DNA from 3 places in the Enterococcus spodopteracolus genome. Region 3 is predicted to be linked to each of the others. Evidence: predicted binding sites of a transcription regulator. Region 3 holds the regulator's gene; each other region holds the start of a gene.
What was found. Region 3 encodes LexA, which represses DNA repair genes until DNA is damaged. Its sites were predicted from a motif close to CNAACANNTGTTNG; they were not measured.
Positions count from the first base shown of each region.

Region 1: the regulator LexA is predicted to act here: its motif matches at 2,537-2,550, upstream of P3R27_RS13465 (Y-family DNA polymerase).
Region 2: the regulator LexA is predicted to act here: its motif matches at 2,404-2,417, upstream of recX (recombination regulator RecX).

Region 1 is NZ_JARJHD010000021.1:3,608-7,748, reverse strand. Features, by position in the region: gene P3R27_RS13480 (hypothetical protein) at 1-415, opposite strand, end outside; gene P3R27_RS13475 (hypothetical protein) at 662-844, opposite strand; gene P3R27_RS13470 (hypothetical protein) at 841-1,188, opposite strand; gene P3R27_RS13465 (Y-family DNA polymerase) at 1,181-2,506, opposite strand; gene P3R27_RS13460 (DNA helicase UvrA) at 2,616-2,819, opposite strand; gene P3R27_RS13455 (LptM family lipoprotein) at 3,128-4,141, opposite strand, start outside.
Region 2 is NZ_JARJHD010000004.1:67,182-71,322, reverse strand. Features, by position in the region: gene P3R27_RS06990 (YcjF family protein) at 117-833, shown strand; gene rlmD (23S rRNA (uracil(1939)-C(5))-methyltransferase RlmD) at 948-2,324, opposite strand; gene recX (recombination regulator RecX) at 2,430-3,230, shown strand; gene mutY (A/G-specific adenine glycosylase) at 3,223-4,141, shown strand, end outside.
Region 3 is NZ_JARJHD010000005.1:3-4,143, forward strand. Features, by position in the region: partial or broken gene P3R27_RS07955 (thiamine pyrophosphate-binding protein) at 1-124, opposite strand, end outside; gene P3R27_RS07960 (DUF896 family protein) at 223-474, opposite strand; gene lexA (transcriptional repressor LexA) at 626-1,249, shown strand; gene P3R27_RS07970 (hypothetical protein) at 1,428-1,646, shown strand; gene P3R27_RS07975 (adenine phosphoribosyltransferase) at 1,851-2,363, opposite strand; gene recJ (single-stranded-DNA-specific exonuclease RecJ) at 2,377-4,141, opposite strand, start outside.

The DNA.
Region 1 (4,141 bases), on a different contig from region 3:
ACTCCTTAGAGATAGGAACTGCCTTACTTAATTCTGAAATCTGTCTCCCTAATAAACGACAACCAGTTTCCTGGGCGAACGTATAAACCAAATATTCTGAACCATCTTTGAACAAGAGAGAATAGACTTGATACACTTTTTTTGGCTTCGCCTTTTCCTTTTTGGGGACTGCGGCCAACTGTTGAATCACCGGTTGTTTGACTTCGTGTGTTTTTTCATACTGCATTAATTGTTTGACAGTAGGCTGTAGCTTATCTTGGATTTCTCGAAACTGCTCACAGTATAGACAATATCGATCCTTCCCAATCGGATGAAACAAATCCGGATCGGACTTATGTTTCTTTTTGATTTCTTGCAATTTCTCCTCGTAAAAATATTTCATTGTCAGCATTTGTTTGTACTCTGATCGATTCAATTCTTTTACTCCTTTTGTATATTATCTACACATAATAATTTTTTTCTTCAAATAGCTTTCTATTTATTCTATCACACATCAATTCCCTTTATTTTCAGTAGAAAAGGGATCACTGAAACAACTAAACAGAAAATAGCGTTAGATTTTGGAAAGGGTGATTTAGCATCTATTCTACTTTCCTTACCGCTATTTTCTGTACAGATGATCCAGTGATCCCTAAAAAGCCTTTTTGCTCCCAGTACTTCTCTAACTCTCTTCATACGGCGCAATATAATAGTAGAAACTATGATACCCTGCGCTAGCTTCCACATAAAAGGTAAAGCATTCAACGCCAACCTCGTCAATCAATTGTTGCCCATATCCCCAAATTTCCTCTAGTAATTCTTCATAGTAAATATAGCGCCATTCGTACTGTTGAATGATATTCATAGCTGACTCCATTTATCTAACTCCTGGATTCCAATGTGGCGAATTTCATCGTAATGGACCTTATGCTCTCCAACAAAGATTCCTAATTCATCATGTCCTCTGATTTCACCAATAATATCGTCCGGATAGTAGCCTTCAGAGTCTCGTTCTTCCTTTTGGATACAAACAGTTTTTCTTTTCAGGACAGCAGCGTTCAATACTTCCGTAATCTCTTCAGTCGTCATTTGTTCTTTGGCCAAGTTTTGATTTGCACGCTGCTCAACGTCGGCATCGATCTTTTCTGTGTGATCTGAAAGATAAAAGCCTGCCCATTTCAAACGTCCTCGATCGTTGTAATCAATCATTATTAAGCCCTCCATTGCCCCCAGCATGTCCACCAACCAATGTACTTCTAGTAATACTACGTGCGCCTTCTAACTTAGAAGAAGCGTGTACAATCGACGTAAATCCATATTTCTGTCGGATCTTGTCGATAATCTTATCTAGTTTTTCCTCATTAATTTGTTGCTGTGGATCACTAAACAAATCAAGCTGAAGCGAATCGGTATAAACGAGCTTACTATACGTAATTCCAACGTGCCTTACTTCTTGTCCTTCATAATATTTGTTGAATAGATACAGGCAGTAGTACTGAAGCTCTTTCGTGTTATCAGTGAGTGGGATTTTCATTTGGTGCGAAAACCCTGACTTTGATTCCAGAATCGACGTACCTATATACAAGCGAACACAACCAGTCTTGCAATTATGCTGTCGAATACGTGCAGCCACTTGTTCCGCCATTTCCTTCACCACGATCTCTACTTCTTCTTTCCTCGTATAATCCTTCGGTAGCACCTGAGAATTCCCATAAGATTTCTCTTTGGTTGGTTCTGGCGGTTCTGCAATATCTGTTCGATCAATGCCATTCGCATGAAAGTAGAGCTGTAGTCCAATAACCCCTAGTTGCCTCTTAAGCGCGTATGGGTCCCAATTGGCTAAATCTTTAATACTCAGAATCCCCATATGGTTCAATCTTTTTTTCATGCGTGATCCGATACCCCAAAAGTCCGTCATATCTTTAATCGTCCAAATTTTTTCTGGCACATTTTGATACTTCCATTCCGCCAGAAATCCCTTATTATGCTTAGCTTCATTATCTAAGGCAAGTTTAGCCAAAAGTGGATTATCACCTACACCGACAGTTGCGATCAAACCAGTTTCACGGTAAACATGTAACTGTATCTGTCTTGCGAGCTGTTTTCGTCTCTCACTTCTTGTACCAGGTGTCGTAAATAAGTTCAGCGATTTGGTTACCTTTAGAATCGACTCATCGATGGAATAGATCAATAAGTCTTCATCTGCGACGTATTGCCGAAAAATACTATTTACTTCCATATTTTTTTTTATATATAAGTTCATCCTTGGTGGTACAATGTGTAATTCTTTTGGTAGTGGATAAGGTAGATCACGTGGTCTACTGACGTTCGTGATTCCATATTTACTTTTGGCAGTTGGTGCCGCTGCTAAAGTAAGCCCTGACCCTGTATTATCCGCTCGACTCATCACAACTAAAGGCGTTGTTAATGGATTTAAATTTCTTTCTACACACTCAACACTCGCATAAAACGACTTCATATCAATTAAGTAGTAATCATTTACTGGTTCATTTGAGTAATCAAGCATAATAATCTCCCCCATTTCAATTCGATTATACAAACATATGTTCGTTTCTGTAAAGGGGAACATTCTAAAATAACAAAAAAGTCAGACTAATTGTCTGACTATAATAAACCTACTTATTTTTTTCATTTAGCAATTGGAAGTCTTGATCAATGAATTGGTAACAATTCCCACAATTTTTACAATTGTATTGTTTCGTTTGAATATTGAGTTGAATCAATTCACCACAAGCACAGTCAATCGATACAGCCGTTCTTCGTTCTAATCCATATAATGGACGTCCCCAAAAAGTATAGCCTAATTGTTGTTCTTTCATTTGCTTCGTTCCTTTCTAAAAATATGTCTATTCGTAGCTGGTATGACGCTTCGTTCGACCAATGATACATCTTAATGAGTGAACCTGACCTTAGAATGCTCGTATGAACACGTTTTTTATATAATAGTTCTCTCATCTGCTAAATAAATATCACTATCAATTTTATAACATAAAAATAAAATACTGAAGTAGTGTACAAGAGACGTACATAACTAAAATCCTTCTATATTTCCTCACGAGTTCAAAGAAGCCTTCTTTCAAAATAAAAATTGTCCACCGGAACTCTTACGGTAGACAAAATTAGTAAATTATTCTTCGACTCGCTTATATCCATATCCCTCATACAGTTGTATAACAGATTCCACGGAATAAGTCGAATCCTTAGTATCTGTGATAGATACTAGGTCAGCAACGTTAACTTTATTTTCTTCATCAAGAAATAAGTCTGAGTAGCCAATTATAGCAGTAAATTCAGAATTCAACTTGTTCTCAGTTCCACCGTAATATCTCTTTACGCTGACAATCTTTACCAAATTTCCATTGTTTGTTGCAGAATTAAAACTAAACTGTGAGTCATTGCTATTTCTAGCAAATTGTCGATAAAATAGGCCCTCCTCTTTTATCTCAAATCGAGATCCGTAAGATTTTTCCGGGCTCCAATCTTTATATGATCTATTTACTTCTTCATCGATCATACGTTTAATATCGTCTAAATTAACAATATCAGTAGCTTTTTCAGCAACTTCATCTAATCCTTTAACTTCAAAACTAGGATCAAAAGCATCATCTAAAAGATAACCCCTATCTGCCAAACGATTCTCTAAATCTTCTGATATATCAATTTTTGCTAGATCTCCATTCTTAAATTTCCCATCATCAACTAAAGAAAATTGAACATAACGTAAATCGTCCGGAAGAGTATTATTAATTGTTGCGGCCCCAAGTCCACTAACACCGTTAAAGTTAACAACTAAATGCTTTTCAACCTCTCCTGTTGTTAACTTCTTCGGTTCATCAAGACCTTTAACAACTATTTCTTTATCCCCACCGACTAAATTTTTAACTTTTGAAGAATCAACTTCAAGTGTTAATTTAACACTATCTCCATTTGATAACTCTGAATTTTTATCTAAATTTATACCTAACATTTCTTCAAGTTGTTTATCATCATAATAGGCGTTGCTACTTTCAAAGGCTAACTCCTTGTCATTCTCATTCAAATAACTACGAAGACGGTCATGATCAACAAAATAACTAGCAGTTCCTCTGGTATCTAACCCCTTAAAATTGACATCAACAAAATCTAGCATCTCGATATTTCC
Region 2 (4,141 bases), on a different contig from region 3:
CAGCCCAAATCAAACGGTGTGGCGTTAGATGAGGAGCCCATTTTTTGGCGAACTTCAGGTTGTATTGTATGATAGAAATAAGGATATAAAAAGGGAAGGGTTACGGAGGAAATCAAATGAAAAAAATTTTACGAAAAAAAAAGAAAAATAAAGAATCGATTGAAGATACTGTAATCGAAAATGAAGAAACAAAAATAGAAGAAATATTGGAACAAACACCTGAAGAACAAAAAGAATTTGCTTCCTTTTTCGCTGAAACAATGAAAAGACTTCCTCAAAAAACATCCTCAGCTATTTTACGAAATTTTGATTCGTCAAAAAGCAAAGCGGAACAAACATTAGCAAAGAGTAAAACACAATTCGATCGTTTATTTGAAGAATTCTTAAAAGGGGTAGATGAACCCTTACGTAGAAAATGCCATGCAACGATTCATGCGGCCTCTTTGACAGCGGCGATCATCGGTTGTTCACCGATCCCATTTTCAGATGCTTTTTTACTTGTACCTGTTCAGCTAACGATGATGGGACGTCTCCACAAGTTATTTGGACAATCATGGTCTGAATCATTAGGTAAAAGTGTCTCAAAAGAGTTGATCGTTGTCAGTTTAGGTAGAAGTGCAGTAGGGAATATCATTAAAATCATTCCGGCAGTAGGTACAGTGGCTGGTGCAGCGATCAATGCAACAGTCGCTAGTACGATCACCGAATCATTAGGATGGATCACAGTAAAAATGTTGAATGATGGCGAAGATATTTTTGATGATGTCATGTCTTTCAAGGGGCAAGTTCAAACACTTTTTACTTTATTGAAACGAAAAAAACAAATGAAATAAGGTTTGATCAGAAATAATCGAATAAAAAATAAGCATTGACCTCGGAAATAGTTTTGACTATTAAGTAGAGGAAAGTGCTTATTTTTTATAAGGATTCCGGCTGGCGTAACTGAATTATTTTTTTGTTAATTTCACGACGACTTCACAACGTGCTATTTGAGGGAACATGTCGACAGACTGCAGATACTCGACGTGAAATACTTTCGCTAATTGGACGAGGTCTCTTGCTAAAGTCGAAACATTGCAAGAAATATAAACGAATTTTTGTGGTGGATTTTTTAAAATTGCTTGGATCAACTGCTCATCCAAACCAGTACGTGGCGGATCAACGATGATCCCATCCGGACGAAAGCCTTCATTCAACCACTTTGGTAAGAGCTCTTCTGCCGTCCCCACTTCATAACGAGTATTCTCATATCCTAATCGTTGTGCGTTTTTCTGTGCATCTGCGATGGCTTGAGGGATAGTATCCATTCCACGCACTTCTTTTGCTTTGTTTGCCACACTCAAACCAATTGTCCCAACACCACAATAAGCATCTACGATTGTTTCTTCTGGTTGGATGGCCAAAGCTTTGATTCCCTCACCGTATAAGACTTCTGTTTGTTGAGGATTCAACTGGAAAAAGGCACGAGGCGAAAGATCAAAAGTTACTTCATTGATCCGTTCCTCAATAGCTTCTTTTCCCCAAAGGTGTTTTGTTTCGTCACCCATCACGAGGGAGGTTTTTAAAGGTTGCACGTTTTGCATGATCGAAACGACTTCAGGGAGTTGTTGATTGATCTCACGAATCAGAGTATTTTTTTGTGGGAATTTTTGGCTCCGGGTGATAAAGACAACTTGTAGCTCACCTGTCTGTATACCCACTCGAACCATGATTGTGCGGAAAATTCCGCTATCCGCACGTTCATCATAAATCGGTAAATCATATTTATTCAATAAATCGACGATTGTATTCATCACTTTTTGTGTTGCAGGCTCTTGCACTAAACAATCAGTAATCGCCACTAAGTCATGAGAATTGGCTTGATAGAGTCCAGCTTCAATTTTATCTGTCTGTTTATTTTTTCTCAATTGAAATTGCGCTTTGTTCCGGTAACGCCATGGATCCTCCATTCCAATCGTAGGTAAAAGTGGATACTTATGATAACCGGCGGGTTTGAATTTTTCTAAGGCTTGCAAAAGCAAATCTTTTTTGAAATCGAGTTGTGCATGGTACGCTAAATGTTGCAATTGGCAACCACCACATTCATAGTAGACTGGACATGGAGCAGTCACACGGTCACTACTTGTTTTTTTGACTTTGACGAGTTGGCCTTCGGCATAGCGAGGGGTCGCTTTGGTGATCTTCACTAGAACTTCTTCTTTAGGAAGAGCATACGGAACAAAGACGATCATGCGTTTAAAGTAGCCGATTCCTTCTCCGTTGATCCCTAAACGTTTAATTTTTAATGTGATCGTTTGGCCGTTTTTAACAATTGCTTCTGGCATAGGTATCTCCCTTTTTATCATTATGTGGCTATATTCTAACATATTATAGCGAAAGTTGGGGATTTTCTATGTTATGATAGGAATATATGTTCGAGGAGGGATAGTTTGCTTTCTATTGCAAGAATCAGTAAAGGCAAGGGGCCTTTTTATCAGATCGATCTATCAGATGGCGAAACACTACAAGTATCAGAAGATATTTTAGTACGCTATCGTTTATTAAAAGGACAAGAATTGACAGAAGATAAATTAGCTGAAATCAAAAAAAGTACAGGTTATGATTTTGGTTTACAACAAGCATTAAATTATTTGAGTTACCAATTACGAACGGAAAAAGAAATTCGGATCTATTTAAAAGATAAAGAGATCGGACAAGAAGACCGTCATAAAATCATTGAAAAATTAAAAGGATTAGGTCTTGTTGACGATTTGACGTTTGGTGAAAGTTACGTCCGAACGAATATGCGTTTGAGTGATAAAGGACCAAAAAAATTAGCTCAACAAATGCAACAAAAAGGGCTCTCACCAGAAGTGATCGAGCAGTCTTTAAGCCAGTACCCATTTGAAGAGCAAGTAGAAAATGCACGGCAAACAGCGGAAAAGACTTACGAAAAAAATCGAGCCAAAAGCCAAAAGGATCTATTACGGAATATCCAACAGAAATTGATGACAAAAGGATTTACCAATGATGTGATCCAAGAAGCGATGCAAACCTTACCTCAAGAAACCGATCCAGAAGCTGAATATGAGCTTTTAGTACAACAAGGAGAGAAGATCTGGCGTAAGAATAGTCGCTTTGAACCTCAAAAGAGAAAGATGAAAGTAAAGCAGGGTCTCTATCAAAAAGGCTTTGATTTTGAGATGATCCAGCGCTTTATTTTAGAAAAGGAAGAAGAAGCAAGTGAGTAGAGAATGGGAAAAGTGGTCCTTAGAAAAAACAACAGAATTTCAAGAACGTTTTATTGAATGGTATGAACTTGAAAAGAGAAATCTTCCTTGGCGTTACAATCAAGACCCTTATCGTATTTGGATATCAGAAATCATGTTGCAACAAACCAGAGTCGATACAGTCATTGATTATTTTTATCGCTTTATGGAGTGGTTCCCAACCATCGAAGCGTTGGCGCAAGCACCCGAAGAAAAACTTCTGAAAGCTTGGGAAGGCTTAGGTTACTACTCGCGGGCCAGAAATATTCAAGCTGCTGCAAAACAAATTATGGAAGATTTTGACGGAAAGATGCCACAAACGCCGGAAGAAATCAGTACATTAAAAGGGATTGGACCTTATACAACAGAGGCAATCGCAAGTATTGCTTTTGGGCTACCTGAACCAGCGATTGATGGAAATGTCATGCGTGTAGTTAGTCGGCTGTTCTGTATTGAAGAAGATATTGCGAAAGCATCGAGTCGCAAAGTATTTGATCAAGCCATGCGAAAAATCATTGACGAAGAGCATCCGGGTGAGTTCAATCAAGCATTGATGGATCTTGGCTCAGCAATCTGCACGCCGACCTCGCCTAAATGTGAGGAATGCCCGATCCAAGCTTTTTGTTTAGCAAAAGAAAAAGGGATCCAAACCGCCTATCCTGTCAAAACAAAAAAAGCAAAGCCGCGAAATGTTTATTATGTTTGTGCAGCGATTGAAAACGCAGAAGGTGCTTTTTATTTTGAACAACGAGATCACCAAAAATTACTGGCTGATATGTGGACATTTCCGATGGCAGAAGTAACGAAAGAGGTATACGAAAAACTAGAAGCAGACTGGCAACCTAAGAACGAAATCAGTTTGTTTGATGAGGTTTTAGTCGCCGAAGATGTTG
Region 3 (4,141 bases):
GGGCATAAGCCATTGGCGCGGCACCCATTGGTAACCCCGGATGTCCTGAATTTGCTTTTTGTACTGCATCGACACTCAATGTACGGATCGTATTCACACCAAGCTGATCAATTTTATCAAACAATGTAACCCCTCCTGTAATTTAGGTTTTTTTTACCTATATTTCTACTTCTAATTTTATAGTATCTCCTCTAAAAAAGCAACGACTTTTAGTTTTTTTTACTAAAACTTGCTATTTCGGTCGTGGAGGCCTTTTTTCTTCTGGATTTCTTTCAATTTATCTGGTGTGACATCATTTCCATCGGGATCAACCACTTTCATCCCTTCAATATGATGTCTCATGCCAGAACGAAAGGCTGTCAGATATGCTTCTCGTAATTCCTTTTGCTCTTTGACTTCAGCTGGTGTCAATCCTTCTGCTTTTTTCTTTTTAGCTAACTGATTGATACGTTCGATTTTTTCAGGCGATAACACAACTATTCCTCCTCGCTTTTGCTTCTCCTACATCTTATATAAAAAATGAAAAAAAAACAACTACATCAATAGTCTTTAATGCGAACATTTGTTTGAAATCAAGTGTTTTCTATGGTACTATTTAGTTATCAAGTGAAAGAAGGTGTACCTTGTGGCCCGACAAACTGAAACAAGACAAATCGAAGTCTTAAGATATATTCACGAACAAGTGACCCAAAAAGGCTATCCACCGACTGTCCGTGAGATCGGAGAAGCTGTTCAGCTTTCTTCAACATCGACAGTCCATGGTCATCTTGCCCGATTAGAGAAAAAAGGCTTTATTCAAAGAGACCCTACGAAACCACGTGCAATCGAATTGACGCAACAAGGATTATCAAAAATTGGGATTCGCCCAACGACGATCCCTGTTCTCGGCGTTGTTACTGCCGGAGAGCCGATACTAGCTGTCGAAGAAGCTTCTGACTTCTTTCCAGTCCCACCAAACCTTTCCTCAGAAGAAGGCAGTCTGTTCATGTTGACGATCCGAGGAGAAAGTATGATCAATGCTGGGATATTGGATGGCGATAATGTCATTGTCCGCAAACAAGAAACTGCACAAAATGGTGATATCGTGATTGCGATGACTGCAGAAGACGAAGCAACTTGCAAACGGTTCTATAAAGAAAGAGATCATTTCCGTTTGCAACCCGAGAATGATTTACTGGAACCGATCATTTTAGATGAGGTGTCGATCTTAGGTCGTGTCGTTGGTCTGTACCGTAGTCATATTTATTGATAAGAAAAGAAAATTCAGTTATTTATCTACGAGCTTGAGATCACGATCTCAAGCTCGTCTTTTCCTCTTTTTAGTAGATATCTTTGTTCTTTTTGAACTTCCCTCTTTACAAACCGAACAAAAGTTCGTATACTAACGGTACGAACTTTTGTTCGCATTCTATAAAGAGGTGAAAATCATGAAATCAATGAGACGTTTTGGTTTAGTATTGATCGTTTTGTTTTTAGGTATTATTATTGGTAATTTTGGTCTACGTACAGCATTGTTGGTTTTTGTTCCTTTGTTTACATTGTGGTTTATGTTGTGGGATGAAAAAAAATACCGTCAATCACAACGTCGTCAATCCCATGAAGACTCCTTCTATCACGAAACCTATTACAGCTCCAGGCACTCGTAAAAGTAAATAAGATCGCTTCTATGAAAATTCCGTCCAAGCAAACGATGATCGCTCGTTTGCTTTTTTTAACGACAAACTGACTACCTACTCCTTGCACTCAATTGTTCCATCAATAAATTGAGGCTACTCATCCAACGAAAATCCCCTTCCGCAAACGATTCATCCGTTTGTGGAAGGGGGGTTTCTGTTCAATATTTTATTTGATTAATACTCCATCAAGGTAATCATGTCGTAGCCTTCGATTTTGTCACGACCATGCAAGTCCATCAACTCGATCAAAAAGGCACAACCCACAACAACTCCGCCAAGTTCTTCGATCAATTCGATCGTTGCTTTGATTGTTCCACCTGTTGCTAATAAATCATCACAGATCAAGACTCTTTGTCCTGGTTGAATTGCATCTTTGTGCAGCGTCAAGGTATCTGTACCGTATTCAAGTCCGTAAGTGACTTCGATCGTTTCACGAGGTAATTTTCCTTTTTTACGAACAGGAGCAAAGCCCACGCCTAATTCGTAAGCCACTGGACAACCTACGATAAATCCACGTGCTTCTGGTCCAACGACCATATCGATACGTTTTTCTTTCGCATAATCAACGATTTGCTTCGTTGCTTCACGATAAGCGTCTCCATCAGCCATCAATGGCGAGATATCTCTAAATATAATTCCTTTTGACGGATAGTCAGGAATACTGGCAATATAATTTTTTAAATCCACTTATTGTTTCCTCCTAGGTTGTTAACCATTTTTTTATTGTGGGAATGTCACTTAATAGTAAGAATTCCTCTGACTTGATTTTTTTTAATCGCTCCTGATAGCGGTCACTTGCAGTCAATGGATGACTCGCCGGATCTGCGACTTTCTCCAAAACACCATTGTTTATTGTAACAAACTTCAACTCAAAAAACACCTGTATCATAAAAATTAATAATTTTTGTGGAATTTTTAAATAATTGGCCATTGCACCTAATTTATGTCGGATATCGATCCGTTCTTGCGCATGGATCAGTTTGAAGAGTCGAGCATATTGTTCTCTTGTTCCTACACCGTTCAAGTATGCTTCATCAACAGAAATACCTAAAAAGTAAACTCGGCTAAAGGAGCCAAATGATAAGATCTCTTTCAAGTCGGTCAAATCCGTTGGACAATCGATCACGACTAATGCGTTTGGTTCATTTTCCTGAATCCATGATTGAATCATTTCTTTATCTGTCCAACGAATGATGTGTTTTTGTATCGACTCATTTAGTTCTTTGATCGATGCTTCATCAAACGCTAAATAGAACGGACTTTCGATGTCATTTGCTAGTGTTCGGTAACGTTTCGCTCGCCAATCAAATACTTGCAATCCTTCTACTTCAAAGTCAGAAATCATCAGCTGCGGTTTTTTGCGCCCATTCCATTCATTGATCGATAATTGTCCTACAATATCAAGTGAATCGTCTACAAATTCGTTTTCTTGAGGGCCAAAACCAAACGCGACAGCATCTAATTGACTATCTTCATCTATTAAAGAGAGCTTCAAGTGCTGTTGGTTCGAGCCGATTCGTTTCACATTTTGGACAGCAACCTGTTTGAATAAAAAGTTAGGTACAGGATTATCTGTTCCGAATGGTGCCAGTAATTTCAATGTGGCGATTTGTTCGACCGTTACATCTTTTGGGGAGACGATTTCATCGATCGCCAACACAGGACCTTTGGACAAGTCGATTTGCTTTTCTTCTATATAAGCATTCATCCGGTCTTGTAACTGAGGGATATTTTCCGTTGGCATTGTTAATCCGACTGCTGCATGATGGCCGCCAAAAAATGTAAACAATTCACGCATCTCATTCAGCATATCGAAAAGATTCAACGCTTCGATACTTCGACCTGATCCTTTTGCAACAGACTGGTCTTTGATATCTAGAACGATTGTTGGTTTTCCTGTTTTGTTCATGATTTTTCCTGCGACGATCCCTAGTACACCTTCATGCCAACCAGGATGTGCTAATAAATGGATCTGGTTCTCTTCATTGATCATCGCCAATGCTTCTGAGGTGATTTGCTCAACGATCGCTTTACGTTCTTCATTGACCGTTTGTAGCTGCTCAGCTAACGTCTGAGCTTGACTTTCATCGAATGTGGCTAGTAATTCAACCGCTGGATTAGGGTCTCCCATCCGGCCGATGGCATTCAAGCGCGGCGCAATCGAAAAACCGATCATCGTTTCATCCGCTTCATTCGCACGTACACTACTTTTCGCAAACAGCGCCTGTAAGCCTACTCGCTCGGTATGACGAATTGCCTCTAAGCCTAACGCCACTAGCGTCCGATTCTCATCGGTCATAGAGACAAGGTCAGCGATTGTGCCAATTGCGACTAAATCTAAAAATTCTGCTGGTGGTTCTTCCAACAAAGCGGTCGCTACTTTAAATGCGACACCGACACCTGCTAATTCTCCAAAAGGATAATTGCCTCGTGGATGGCGGGGATGGATGATTGCATAAGCCGCC